2 regions of the Mesorhizobium sp. M1143 genome follow, and region 2 is predicted to be linked to the other one. Evidence: riboswitches for the same ligand, from Rfam matches in the RefSeq annotation. Region 2 holds a riboswitch; the other holds the start of a gene.
What was found. Region 2 has a riboswitch for cobalamin ahead of NKH35_RS16305 (aromatic ring-hydroxylating oxygenase subunit alpha). Riboswitches for the same ligand answer to the same signal wherever they lie in the genome.
Positions count from the first base shown of each region.

Region 1: linked by a shared signal. The riboswitch ahead of NKH35_RS23890 (DUF1636 family protein) and the one ahead of NKH35_RS16305 (aromatic ring-hydroxylating oxygenase subunit alpha) in region 2 are both predicted to bind cobalamin.

Region 1 is NZ_JAMYMJ010000044.1:1,431-8,560, reverse strand. It holds gene NKH35_RS23930 (NADH-quinone oxidoreductase subunit D) at 1-256, opposite strand, end outside; gene NKH35_RS23925 (hypothetical protein) at 258-611, opposite strand; gene NKH35_RS23920 (NADH-quinone oxidoreductase subunit C) at 622-1,224, opposite strand; gene NKH35_RS23915 (hypothetical protein) at 1,221-1,760, opposite strand; gene NKH35_RS23910 (NuoB/complex I 20 kDa subunit family protein) at 1,765-2,346, opposite strand; gene NKH35_RS23905 (NADH-quinone oxidoreductase subunit A) at 2,337-2,702, opposite strand; gene NKH35_RS23900 (winged helix-turn-helix domain-containing protein) at 3,030-4,253, shown strand; gene NKH35_RS23895 (DUF6348 family protein) at 4,283-4,975, shown strand; cobalamin riboswitch at 5,034-5,238, shown strand; gene NKH35_RS23890 (DUF1636 family protein) at 5,277-5,702, shown strand; gene cobW (cobalamin biosynthesis protein CobW) at 5,705-6,757, shown strand; partial or broken gene NKH35_RS23880 (cobaltochelatase subunit CobN) at 6,776-7,130, shown strand, end outside.
Region 2 is NZ_JAMYMJ010000021.1:59,391-66,520, forward strand. It holds gene NKH35_RS16295 (PqqD family protein) at 114-536, opposite strand; gene NKH35_RS16300 (FAD-binding oxidoreductase) at 694-1,794, opposite strand; gene NKH35_RS16305 (aromatic ring-hydroxylating oxygenase subunit alpha) at 1,832-3,079, opposite strand; cobalamin riboswitch at 3,197-3,398, opposite strand; gene NKH35_RS16310 (DUF680 domain-containing protein) at 3,898-4,104, shown strand; gene NKH35_RS16315 (DUF680 domain-containing protein) at 4,171-4,374, shown strand; gene NKH35_RS16320 (DUF680 domain-containing protein) at 4,446-4,679, shown strand; gene NKH35_RS16325 (ABC transporter ATP-binding protein) at 4,752-5,864, opposite strand; gene bglA (beta-galactosidase BglA) at 5,931-7,130, opposite strand, start outside.

The DNA of each region.
Region 1 (7,130 bases), on a different contig from region 2:
GCTCGGTGGCGAGCGCGAAGGCATGCTCCTGGTTCATCGGCGCGCAATAGTCTAGCCGGTCGAGATAGGGCACCGCCTGGAGATAAGTCTTGTGCTCGATCAGCTTTTCGGTGCCGCGATGGAGCAGGCCGATATGCGGATCGACGCGGTCGACCACTTCGCCGTCGAGCTCTAGCACAAGGCGCAAAACGCCATGTGCCGCAGGATGCTGCGGGCCGAAGTTGATGTTGAAGTTGCGGACGGAGTGCTCGGTCATGCTAGATTCCAAGCCTTTCCTTGGCTGACGGCGTCAGTTCCATGAAGCGGACCGTCTGCGGCCCGGCCACATATTCTTTTGCTCTCTGCTCGCATTGCTCAATGGTCTCGTTGGAAGGCTGGAGATCGGCCAGCTCTCCAGCATCGCGCAAGGCGTTCAAAATCTGGTCCAATTCAATCTGCATCGCAGGCTTGATACGAAATATCGTCGGGCAGTTCTTCACCGTGTCGTTCGCCACGGCAGCTCGCGCCGCCGAATAGCAATCCACTCCAGCTACTTTGCAGTCTTTCGCAAAAGCATTCTGCAAGCCGGCACAGCAAAACAGGCTTAGTAGCGCTACGCGGATCATCGCCACGCCGCCGCCCCTACTGTTTCGCCTTCTCATCGCCCGGCAGGACGTAGTCCGTCCCTTCCCATGGCGAGAGAAAATCGAAGTTCCTGAATTCCTGCTTCAATTCCACCGGCTCGTAGATCACGCGCTTGGCTTCGTCGTCGTAGCGCACCTCGACGAAACCTGTCAGCGGGAAGTCCTTGCGCAGGGGATGGCCCTCGAAGCCGTAATCCGTGAGGATGCGGCGCAGGTCCGGATGGCCGGAGAACAGCACGCCATAGAGATCGTAGGCTTCGCGCTCATACCAGTCGGCGCCGGGGTAGACAGCGGTGAGCGACGGCACCAGCGTCTCTTCGTCGGCCTGCACCTTGATGCGGATGCGCAAATTCTGCTTCGGCGACAGCAAGTGGTAGACGACATCGAAGCGCTTGACGCGCGACGGATAGTCGGCGCCACAGACATCGATGATCGAGATGAATTGGCAGCGCTGATCGTCGCGCAGGAAGGTCACCACGTCGATCAGGTCGCCCGGCTCGACGGAAATGCCGAGTTCGCCATAGGCCAGTACCGCGTCCTTGACGCGGCCGGACAGCTTTTCGCCGAGATAGGTCGACAGTTCACTCAGGGATGCGCTCATGACAACCTCGCCAACCAGCCCAAGACCTTGGGCGAGTCTTCCGCGTCTTTCTCGCCAAACCAAGCGCTCTGCCTGGCGACGTCAACGGTCAAAAAAACTTGACATTCATTGTCGCCGCCCGGCTCGTCAAAAAACACCTTTCCGACAAACTGGCGGGTTTCCAGATTTGCGGGGTCACCATTTAGGGCAACGCACTCCAGGAACAACTTTTCTGTGGCTGCCATCTGGCCTGACGAGGCGGAGGAAACCCTAGCCGACATTTCTGCAATCAGGTTCTTGGTTCGGTCACCAAGCGAACGCAGTCTCACGTCGCCATGATAGAAGACTATTCGTGGATCGCTTGTCGGCTCGGACTCCCAATCATTCAACATGATGTCGATACCAACGCCGGCATTGCCAAATTTTGTCTCTGTCGAAAGCGTGGAAGAAAAAAACCTCGAACCAGAGGCGGTTTCCTCGAATCGCGGCTCCAACGTCTTGAACGTCAAACCCAGCCAAGGCTCAGAGTTGCCGTAGATAATTTGAGCCTCATCCATATGACTACCGTTCGATCGTGCCGGTGCGGCGGATTTTCTTCTGCAGGAGAAGAATGCCATAGAGCAGCGCTTCGGCGCTCGGCGGGCAGCCGGGGACATAGATGTCGACCGGCACGATGCGGTCGCAGCCGCGCACCACCGAATAGGAATAGTGATAGTAGCCGCCGCCATTGGCGCAGGAGCCCATCGAGATGACGTAGCGCGGCTCCGGCATCTGGTCGTAGACCTTGCGCAAAGCCGGGGCCATCTTGTTGGTCAGCGTTCCCGCCACGATCATGATGTCGGACTGGCGCGGCGACGCGCGAGGAGCCACGCCAAACCTTTCAGAATCATAGCGCGGCATCGAGGTGTGGATCATCTCGACGGCGCAGCAGGCGAGACCGAAGGTCATGAACATCAGCGAGCCGCTGCGTGCCCAGGTGATCAGCGCCTCGGTCGAGGTGACCAGAAAACCCTTGTCGGCCAGTTCATTGTTGATCTCGAGGAAGAACGGATCGTCGGAACCGACCGGACGTCCGGTATTGGGGTCGATCAGGCCTTTGGGCTTCGGCGCGACGAGCGTTCCGGAACTGTCGTTCAATCCCATTCCAGCGCTCCTTTTTTCCACTCATAGGCAAAGCCGATGGTCAGCACCGCCAAAAACACCATCATCGACCAGAAACCGAGCATGCCGATCTTCGAGAACGACACCGCCCACGGAAACAGGAAGGCCACTTCCAGATCGAAGATGATGAACAGGATCGACACCAGGTAGAAGCGGATGTCGAATTTCATCCGGGCATCGTCGAACGAGTTGAACCCGCACTCGTAGGCGGAAAGCTTCTCCGGATCGGGATTGCGATAAGCCACCAGGAACGGCGCGATGATAAGCGCCAGGCCTACAACCGCGGCCACGGCGATGAAGAGGACGATGGGCAGGTATGAACTGAGGAGTACGTTCATGCTCGGCTTTCCGTTGGCGGCCAATCCACTTTGATTACAGCAACCAACCCTAATGCGGAAGCGCGACAGTTTAACCGCTGAACCGTTTTAGGTGCCTTTGCTGCAACGCGGCGAGGGTTAGCGCACGGCTTTCAGCGAAGCAAGTCAAACCTTGTTCAAAAGACAGTGCTGGACGGCAGGCCGGGAAAAACTGGTCCGATCTCCTCCTGTTTGATTTCCTTCATCTTTCACTCCACTTTTGTCTCCTGACACATCTCCCGCCATTTGCCTGCTAGCATGACCGGAATCGCCGGCTAAAGTCGGGAAAATGGTTCGAGGCAAGACACTTTGACGAAGGACAAAATCTCACTCCCGACGGCCAGGCGCATCGCGCTCGCCGCGCAAGGATTTCTCGATCCCCGCCCGGTCGGCACGCCCGATCGCCGCCACCTCGCCCGCGTGCTGTCGCGCACCGGCCTGCTGCAGATCGATTCCGTCAGCGCCGTGGTGCGCGCCCACTATATGCCGCTCTATTCGCGCCTTGGCCCCTACCCGCTCACCCTGCTCGACAATGCCGCAATCACCCGCAAGCGCACCGTGTTCGAGTACTGGGCGCATGAGGCCTCGTTCCTGCCGGTCGAGATCTACCCGTTGATGCGCTGGCGCATGCAGCGGGCCGAGCAGGGCGACGAAATGTATCTGGGGCTGGCCAAATGGGGCCGCGAACACGCCGCCTATATCGAAGAGATCTACCGCGCAGTCGCCGAGCGCGGCCCGATCGCCGCCTCTGCGCTCGAAGGCCAGAAGGGTTCGGGCGGCTGGTGGGGTTGGAGCCATGCCAAGCATGCCTTCGAATGGCTGTTCTGGGCGGGCCGCATCACCACGGCCCACCGCCGCGGCTTCGAGCGCTTCTACGACCTGCCCGAGCGCGTGCTGCCGCAGGCGATCCTCGACCTGCCGGTGCCGGCGGCCGAGGACGCGCACCGCGAATTGCTGCGCATTTCCGCCCGCGCCCACGGCATCGCGACGTCGGGTGACCTGCGCGATTATTTCCGCTTGTCGCCGGCCGACATGAAGGGCCGGTTGGAGGAACTGGTCGAGATGGGCGAGTTGCTGCCGGTAAACGTCGAAGGCTGGGACAAGCCGGCTTACCTCTATAGGGACGCCCGCCTGCCGCGAAAGATCAAGGCCCGCGCCTTGCTGGCCCCCTTCGATCCGGTGGTCTTCGAGCGCGCGCGCACCGAGCGTCTCTTCGATTTCCGCTACCGCATCGAGATCTACACCCCGGCCGACAAGCGGCAATATGGCTATTACGTGCTGCCTTTCTTGCTCGGCGACAAGATCGTCGCCCGCGTCGACCTCAAGGCCGACCGGCCTGCGAGTGTCTTACGCGTCCACGCCGCCTATGCCGAAGCAGGCGCACCGCCTGAGACCACCGCACAGCTTTTCGAGGAACTAAAGGAGATGCAGGGCTGGCTTGGCCTTGAGCGCATCGAAGTGACGCCGGCCGGCAATCTGGGGCCGGCATTGGCTAGCGAGAGAGATGGCCAACCCTTGCAGCGTCTGTCATAAACGCCTCAATAAGCCTCGTAGGTTGTGCAATGGCATCGGACAAAGTGCTCGACATGATCCATGGCGCCCTCATTGCGCATGGAATAGATGCAGTCCGCAGAGATAGGGACGTCATGCTCCAATCGAAGCAGCTTCGGTTTGAGGCTGAGGTGTTCGAGACGAGTTCTGACCGGCTGGTCCTGGAAATCTACATTTTTTCTCCGCTGCTTGATGTTCAGCCGGTCATTGAATCCTTTGCTGGCTTCGGCGACACGCGCGAACAGGAACTGAACCAGGCGTTTGAAAAGTTTCTCCGTGGTGTTTTCCATGTGGCCATTGAGGGACTGGCCGATCACGTCTGCGAGAACATGCAGGCCGAAATAGAGCTTTGGCAGCGAAGCAGCGCCAGTTGGAAGATCTGGCGAAAAGATGCCCGCTGGAAAATCTATAGCGGCCCGGTCATTTCTCAGGCCACAACCGAGCTATGCTCGCTGACACCAGGCTATCCAGCATTCTATGCCAAGCTGGAAAAGCTGTTCACAGCTTCGGTACCCCCCGGAAGCCATTTTGTCCGGACCTTTCTGGCAGGCTTGAAGGGCACGCTGATTAGTGCCGAAGTCCTTCTGGACAACGCGGTTTGGCATGAGGGACAGAATCTGGCTGTCGGTCATGACTGGGACTATAGCGATGGCTATCAAGCTATCCGACAGGTCATCCTGGCACTGCCGGAAGCCGGGACATGACAGCCCCTGCCGACATCGCCATGTCGTAGCCGTGCGTTGACACCGCCGCCCGCAAAAGCCTAAATCCGCTGCAGACGGTCCCCTGCCCGCAACGGCAAGGGCCAAGAGGGAATGCGGTGCGGGATTTCGGTCCCAAATCCGCGGCTGTCCCCGCAACTGTAAGCGACGAGCCAAGGCCGAAAGCCACTGGGTAACACCGGGAAGGCGGCTAACCAAGGCGACGACCCGCGAGCCAGGAGACCTGCCGTCTGAGACAAAGTATCCGATCGCCTGGCGGGTTTCCGGGCAAGGAGCACGGTTTTTGGACCAGAACAGCAGTTTTTCGGCTGGCACAGCGGACATTGCGTCCGGGGACAACGACGCCCTGACCGGCGTGACCGTCATCGTCTGCGCCTCCTGCCGCGATGAGACCGGTTCCGACGCCCATCCGCGCGCCGGCGAATTGCTGGCTGAGGACACACGCCGCGCCGCTGCCGGCGATATCCGGGTCCGCACCGCCGAATGTCTCGGCAATTGCAAGCGCCGCCTCAGCGCCGCGATCCTGCGCGATGGCTGCTGGAGCTATGTCTTCGGCGATCTGACCGCAACCAGCGGCGCCGACCTCGTTACCGGCGCAAAGCTCTTCGCGACTTCGGCCGACGGCCTCATCCCGTGGCGCGGCCGGCCCGATAGCCTCAAGCGCGGCCTCGTTGCCCGCATCCCACCCCTCGACATGCTGAAGGACTGACGATGAACGCTTCAAACCCGGCCGCCAACCTCTCCCGTGTTCCCTGCACTGTCGTTACAGGCTTCCTCGGCGCCGGCAAGACGACGCTGGTCCGCCATCTCCTGGAAAATGCCGGCGGCAAGCGCATCGCCATCATCGTCAACGAGTTCGGCGACATCGGCATCGACGGGGAAATCCTGAAAGGCTGCGGCATCGACACCTGCCCCGAGGAAAACATCGTCGAACTGGCCAATGGCTGCATCTGCTGTACAGTCGCCGACGATTTCGTGCCCGCCCTCGACAAGATCCTCGCGCTGACACCGAGGGTCGACCACATCCTGATCGAGACCTCGGGCCTCGCTCTGCCCAAGCCGCTGGTCCAGGCGTTCCAGTGGCCAAGCGTGAAGAGCCGGGTGACCGTCGATGGCGTCATCGCCGTGGTCGACGGCCCGGCGCTGGCCGGAGGCCGCGTCGCCAACGACATGGACGCGTTGCAGGCACAGCGCGCTCAGGACGAAACGCTCGACCACGACGATCCGGTCGAAGAAGTCTTCGAGGACCAGATCGCCTGCGCCGACCTGATCATCCTGTCGAAAAGCGATTTGATGGATTCAGCCGGTTCGGCCCGCGCCAACGCCATCATCAATGAGCATTCCGCTCGCGCGGTAAAAATCGTGCCGACTGCGCATGGCAAGGTCGACCCGTCGGTGCTGCTTGGCCTCGGTCTCGCCGTCGAAGACGACATCGAGAACCGCAAGTCGCATCACGACGGCGCTTTCGATCATGAGCATGACGATTTCGACACCTTCATCGTCGACATCCCCTCGATCGCCAATCCCGACGACCTGGCCAAGCGCGTCGCCACCGCCGCCGAACAGGAAAACGTGTTGCGTGTAAAAGGCTTCGTCGATGTCGGCGGCAAGCCGATGCGGCTTTTGCTGCAGGCCGTCGGCCCACGCGTCAACCATTACTATGACCGCGCCTGGACGGCCGAGGACGATCGCCGCTCGCGTCTCGTCGTCATTGGCCTGAAGGGGCTGAACCGTCCGGCGATCGAGCGTATACTCGCCGGTTGATCTCAGGCACGAGCCGCGATGCATATACTCGCCACGACCTCCGCCTCGCTCGACGATCTCGCCGAGCCAGTTGATCTCCGGCAGACGCCGGCGGATATCGTGGCGCTGTCCTTCACCGACAGCGACCTCGCCGGCCTCGCGGCGGCCTGGAAGGCCGATGCCGTCCGCCTGCCGTCGATGCGGCTGGCGGCGCTGCGCGACCTGCGCCATCCCATGTCCGTGGACCTCTGGATCGACAGCGTCGCCCGCCACGCCAAGGTGATTTTGGTGCGCATCCTCGGCGGCTACGACTGGTGGCGCTATGGCTGCGACCAACTCGCGGTGACTGCTCGCGAACGTGGCATCAAGCTGGCGCTGCTGCCTGGTGAAAGCC
Region 2 (7,130 bases):
CTGATGCATGTCGCTCGGGGCGGCCCCGGTTTTGAGACGACGATATGCATAAAATCAAAGATCTAAGCGCGTCGCCTGAGTCCGTTCAAACGCGACGCGCTTTAGGGAAACGATTATGCCTGTTTCACCGCCGGCCAGCCGAGAGGTTCCTCGACCTCATGGATCGGGTCGACAATGATGAGATCGGCAAGGTCGTCATGGACCTCGACCTTGAGCGGCTCATTGCTGGCAGCAAGCGCGGCCGACAGCTCGCCTGAAAGCGGTTGCGCCGGTGTTTCGGCTGGCGCAAGCAACCCGAAATCGAGCAGTCGGGCAACGAAGCTTTCGAGGTCGGCCAGGCTTATTTTTGCGGCGCCCGCGGCAGCTCCGACCAGCGCTTCAGTGGCGACGCCGGACGACAAAGCCTGCCAGACCCGGCTGCCGGAATCGGAAAAGCCGAAATACTTACCGTTCGAAAGATCGAGAACGACGGCTTCGCCATCGAATGATTCGAAAACGATGTCCTTGCTTGCGACCGCGTAGACCCGCTGTTGCATCGCTCTGTCCCCCGTTCCATGCGCTCATGAAGGGATGCGCCGGTTTCACGGTCTGCCAGCCCTTCCTAAGTGCGTCTAAATCACTCGGCCTATGCTTGGCAAGACAAAGACCCGCACAACGCCTGCGTCGGCGACCGTTGCGGCGAAGTCGACCGGCTCAAGCCTCGATTTCGAGCGCCGACAACGGTTTCGAGCAGCAGGCAAGGATGAAACCGTCATCGATCTCGTGGTCGAGGATGCCGCCATTGTGGCTCATCTCGACTTCGCCGGAGACCTTCTTCACCTTGCAGGTGCCGCACAGGCCGAACTCGCAGGCGGCGGGAATCCGCACGCCCGAGCTGCGCGCGGTCTGCAGCACGGTCTGGCCGGCGACGCATTCGGCATCGACCTCCGAAAGCGAGAAGCGGATCGGCGTCACGGCTTCGACAGGTGCAGCGATGCCGTCCTCGACCGGGGAGGCAATCGGCGCCGGAATTTCCTCCACCACAGGCGCGGCAAAGCTCTCCTGATGGTATTTCGTCATGTCGAAGCCGGCGGCATCCAGCATGCCGCGCACGGCGCGCATGAACGGATCGGGGCCGCAGCAGAAGATTTCGCGCTCGCGGAAATCCGGAGCCAGCAAGGGCAGCCGGATCGCGTCGATGCGCCCCATATGACCGTACCAGCCCTCGCGGCTGGAACGTTCCTCGATCATGAAGCCGAGCGACAGGCCGGGCATATGGCCGCCGAGCAGTTCGAGTTCCTTGCGGAAGATGATCTCTTCGGCACGCCGCGCGCAGTTGACGAAACCGACATCGGTCCATGGCGCGCAGTCGTTCAGCCAGCGCAGCATCGACATCATCGGCGTCACGCCGGAGCCAGCCGAAATGAACAGGTATTTGGCCGCCGGGTGGCTGTGCAACGAGAAGTCGCCCGCCGGTCCATAGGCCTTGACGTGCGAACCGGGTGCCAGATGGTCGAACATCCAGCGCGTGCCGATGCTGCCGGCCTGCGCCTTGATCGTCACCGCGATCGAAAACGGCCGCGATGGCGACGACGACAGCGTGTAGGTGCGCATCAGCGGCCCGTCCGGTGTCGGCAGTTCCAGCGTCAGGAACTGGCCCGGCTTGTAGCGGAACCAGGTCTGGTTGTCGGAGCGGAAGGTGAAGGTCTTGACGTCGGGCGCCTCGTCGCTGACGCCGATCACTTCCAGCACCTGCAGCCTATCGTTCCACGGCGCCATCTGGTCGAGATGGCGATAGAGCCCAAGATCCGTCATCGCATTCATCCTCTGGTCCCTCTTCGCCTGCTCCAGCTCACGCGACGCTGCGCAGCGCCGGCCGGCCGCCTTCGGCAAGGCGCGGGCCGATGAAGGCCGCGTACCATTCGACGAACTGGATCACGCCGCCCTCATGCAGCTCCGAATAGGGGCCGGGCTCATAGGCCGGCGACAGGATGCCGAAGGCGTTTTCCTCGACGATGCGGCGGTCCTGGTCGTTGGTCTCGGTCCAGACGTGGGTGAGCTCTTCAAGGTTGTAGTCGACGCCCTCGACCGCATCCTTGTGCACCAGCCACTTGGTCGTCACCGCGGTTTGCGTGGCGCTGATCGGCAGCACCCGGAAGGTGACCGCATGGTCGATCAGGATGTGGTTCCAGGTCGTCGGATAGTGGTAGTGCATCAAGGTGCCGATGCGGTCGGCGGCAACAGTGTCGGAGAGGTTCTTCGTCACCGCGCACCTGCCCGTCATCGTATAGCTGACGGCATCGCGCAGCAGCGGCGCGCGGGTGGCGCGGTACTGTCCGGCCGGATCGATGCGGAACTTGCTCGGCAGGCCCGCCGCCTCGCATTTCGCCCAGTGCGCCAGCATCTCCGGATCGCTGTCGGCGCCCTGCACGCCGGTCACCGTCGGCGCTTCGGGGAATGTCTTGCACAGCTCTGGATGATTGCCGGCGCAGTGATAGCATTCGCGGTTGTTTTCCCAGACCAGCTTCCAGTTGCCCTTCTCGATGATGGTGCTCTCGAAGGCGACCTTGGCTTCATTCAGCCCGTGCGGCTTGAGGTAGGGCTCTATCATGGCGCGCATCGGCGCAAAGTCGGCAGGTTCTTTTGCCAGGCAGATGAAGATATAGCCGCCGACGCTCTCGCAGGCGACGGGCTTCAGGCCGAACTGGCTCTTGTCGAAACCGTCGGCCATCTGGCGGGCAAACAGCAGCCGGCCGTCAAGCTCGTAGGTCCACTGGTGATAGGGGCAGACAAGCTTTGCCGCCATGCCCTTCTCAGTGTTGCAGACACGGCTGCCGCGATGGCGGCAGGAATTGTGAAAGGCGTTGATGTTGCCCTTCTGGTCGCGGACCAGCACCACCGGATAATCGCCGATCTGCACGGTGATATAGCTGCCGGGCTTCGGCAGTTCGCAATCATGGCCGATGAACAGCCAGTCGCGATACCAGATAAGCTCCATGTCGAGCTTGAAATAGTCCGGGTCGGTGTAGAAGGGCTGTTCCAGCGAAAAGCCTTGCTTGCGGCCGTTCAGGAGCCTCAGCATGTCGTTGCGCGTATCCATAGTTCTGTCCTCGTGGTTTAAGGACTGAACTTGGTGGTGATGGAGGAAGGATCGGACGCAGGCCGGCGCGGCGCCGGACATGCACTATCCACCTCTTGACCGCCCACCGCGATCAGTCGAGTCTATGCATCTCGGGCTGGTTTCCGGGCTCTGGAGTTGTCCTTGCGGACCATCGCGACACCTTCCCAGGCTCTTGCCCAGTGGTCTCCCGTTGCGACTTCAACTCCACCACCGTTGCGGGGGCAGCGCCGGATTCTGACCGGCTTCCCAATTCTCCGCTGCGTCGTCACGAAGCGGCACCTGAGATGCGTTCATCTAATCACGGCAGCGATCGCGACGTCGGCATGAAAGCGACATCGTATCCATGCGGCGCGACACGCGCGGCATTCGCCCCCCGCCGCCGGTCAAAGAGCTGAGACGTTTCTTGCGACGCCATCATCGCCGTTTCGAATCGCTGCGGATCCAGTTCGATCGGGGGCAAAAAGGGCTCAACGGTATCGAAAAGTTACTATTAGCAATCTCTAATCGAACCGAACGGTTCGTTTCTGTTGACAATGCGTGCAGGACGGTGTGAACGACGGCCCGGAAACCGACACCGGAGCGAACCACTCGGTTCGACATAAGCAACTGAAAACAATGCGATAAATGACCATAGAGGAACTTCCTAGCACAATTTCAAGGTGCAGGACCGTGGTCCACACGGAACAACTTCGTGATTGGAAACCAGCCTATGGCTTTCCCACATCGGGGCTGTCCGAACGACGCGAATTCCTCCCAAGACACGCCGCTAGACGGACAGACAAACTGGAGTACTAAAAATGAAAAAGATCATCCTCACTGCCGCAGCCGTTTTGGCGATCACCGGCAGCGCCTTCGCCGGTAGCGACAATTACGGTTCCAATGGTGCGAACCAGCCAGCCGTCTCGGTCGACAGCTCGTATACGGCTTCCATTCAGAAGCCGGCGCACGCTGACAAGCAGCCTGTCGTTCAGGGCGCCGACCGCGACCTCTACGGCAATCGCTGATCCCGACCAAAGAAGGGCGGCTAACCCGTCGCTCTCGGGATCCCAAAAAATTCAGGAGTATTTGAAATGAAAAAGATCATCCTTGCTGCCGCCGCCGTTTTGGCCATCTCCGGCAGCGCTTTCGCCGGCAGCGACAACTACGGTTCGAACGGCGCCAACCAGCCTGCGATTACGTCGACCGATAGTGGCCATACGGCTTCGGTTGAGAAGTCGACTCCAGCCGAGCAGGCGCCTGCCCACGGTGCCGACCGTAACCTTTTCGGCCGCTAAAAGCCGGTTTCCAGCACGTGGCGGGCTTATCCGCTGCAGCTGGCAGCATCAGAAAAATTCAGGAGACTAAAATGAAGAAGATCGTTCTCGCCACCGCAGCCGTTCTGGCTGTTTCGAGCGCTGCCTTTGCCGGCAGCGACAATTATGGCTCCAATGGCGCCAACCAGCCGGCCGCTGCCGTCGACACCACCCGCACTTCGTCGACCGGCACCAACTCGGCGGTCTACAAGCTGCTGAACTCGTCGGACGACCAACAGAAGTTCGTTCCTCAGAGCAGCGACAGGGATCGGTTCGGCAACAACTAACAGCCGAAGCTTAAAAAAGAGTGGCGGGCCTGGCCCGCCGCTCTTTTTTTATGCCTGTACGACGCAGCTATCTCAAGCCGCCTTCACTTCCACCGGCTTGAGCGAGAAGGAGTGCCCATCGGCGTCGAAGATGTGCAGGTCCCCGGCATCCGCGGTCAGTCGCAGCTTTGCCCCGCGCTTGACCTCGACATTGCCGGGCAGCTTGGTCACCAACGGCAGGTCAGCGCGGCCGATATCGACATAGACAAGCTGCACCTCGCCGAGTTGCTCGACATAGTCCACCACGCCCTCGAAAAGATATTCCGCGCCGGTGGCGGCCGACAGATCCTCCGGCCGCACGCCGAAGCTGACTGCCGCACCCTTTGCTGACGCCGGCGTTGCGATCGGCACCGTTGCCTTGCGGCCGCCGACATGGCTGACGATTGTCGGGTTGCCCGTCCTGTCGATTGTCGCCGGCAGGATGTTCATGGCCGGCGAGCCGATGAACTGGGCAACGAACAGATTGCCGGGCTTCTTGTAGAGGTCCATCGGCGTGCCGACCTGCTCGATATGGCCATCCTTCAGCACGACGATGCGGTCGGCGAGCGTCATCGCTTCGACCTGATCGTGGGTGACGTAGATCATGGTCGTGGCAGGCATCGATTCCTTGAGCTTGGCGATCTCGATGCGGGTCGCGACGCGCAGCGCCGCGTCGAGATTCGACAGCGGCTCGTCGAACAGGAACACTTTCGGATTGCGCACGATGGCGCGACCGATGGCGACACGCTGGCGCTGGCCGCCCGACATCGCCTTGGGCAGGCGGTCGAGATATTTGGTCAGCTGCAGGATTTCGGCGGCCTGCCGCACCCGCTTGTCGATCTCGGCCTTGCTTTCCTTGCCGATCTTCATCGAGAAGGCCATGTTGTCGTAGACGGTCATGTGCGGATAGAGCGCATAGGACTGGAACACCATGGCAATGCCGCGCTTGGAAGGCGGCACGTCGTTCACCACCTCGCCGGCGATCTGCAGCTCGCCGGAGGTGATCTCCTCAAGCCCGGCGATGGACCGCAGCAAGGTCGACTTGCCGCAACCCGACGGGCCGACGAAGACGATGAACTCGCCCGACTTTATGTCGAGGTCGATGCCGTGGAGAATGTGCAGATTGCCGTATGATTTCTTCACCTGTCTCAGCGTGACATCGGCCATAATTTCCTCCCAGTGATTTCCCTAGAGAACCTGGATTTCCTCAAAAAATCCAGTTTCGTCAAAAACTCAGTCGATGCGCCCGAACCAGGCGCCGTAGCCGCCGAGGCGGATGGAACCTGTGCCGGATTGTCCCGAAAAACCGTGCCCGGCCAATGGCAGCAGCGCCTGACCACCGAGATCGACCTCGGCCGGCTTGCTGGCCAGATTGAAGACGCAGACGATCTGCTCATTGCCCTCACGGCGGGTGAAGGCGACGGTGTCGCCCTCGCTTTCGATGAACTCGATGTCGCCTTTGGCCAGGGCCGGATGCTGGCGGCGGAAACCGAGAAAGCGCCGGTAGTGCTCGAGCAGCGAGGCCGCGTCGCCCTGCTGAACATTGACCGCTTGCGACAAGTGCTTGCCCGGCACCGGCAGCCAGGGCTTGGCCGTCGAAAAGCCGGCATTGCTGGCGGTTGCATCCCACACCATCGGCGTGCGGCAGCCGTCGCGGCCCTTGAATTCGGGCCAGAAGCGAATGCCGTAGGGGTCCTGCAGATCCTCGAACTGCAACTCGGCTTCGCCAAGCCCAAGCTCCTCTCCCTGATAGAGGCAGACCGAACCGCGCAGCGACATCAGCAGCGCCGAGATAACCTTCAGATAGGCGGCCGGGTCGGCCTCGTCGGCGGCCCAGCGCGAGGCCGGACGCATCACGTCGTGGTTGGAAAAGGCCCAGCACGACCAGCCGTCGCTGGCGACCTTGCCGAAGGCTTCCAGCACCTGGCGCACCTTGGCGGCGCTGATCTTTTCCGGCGCCAGGAAATCGAAGGAATAGCACATGTGGACGCGTTTGCCGCCGGCGGTGTAGGCGGCGACCACTTCCAGCCCACGCTGCGAATCGCCGACTTCGCCGACCGCGGCGGCCGCCGGATATTCGTCGAGCAGCGCCCGGAACCGTTCGAGGAAGGCAAGGTTTTCCGGCCGGCTCTTGTCGTAGATATGGTCCTGGTAGTTGTAGGGATTGACCGCAGGTGCTGTCTGGTCGTTGCGCTCTTCGGGCGGCAGCGGCGGATTGTTCTCCAGCCCCTGGCTGTGGAAGTAGAAATTGATGGTGTCGAGGCGGAAGCCGTCGACGCCGCGCTCCAGCCAGAAGCGGGTGACGTCGAGCAGCGCGTCCTGGACTTCCAGATTGTGGAAGTTGAGGTCCGGCTGCTCGGACAGGAAATTATGCAGATAATATTGCTGGCGGCTGGTGTCCCACTGCCAGGCCGAGCCGCCGAAGATCGACAG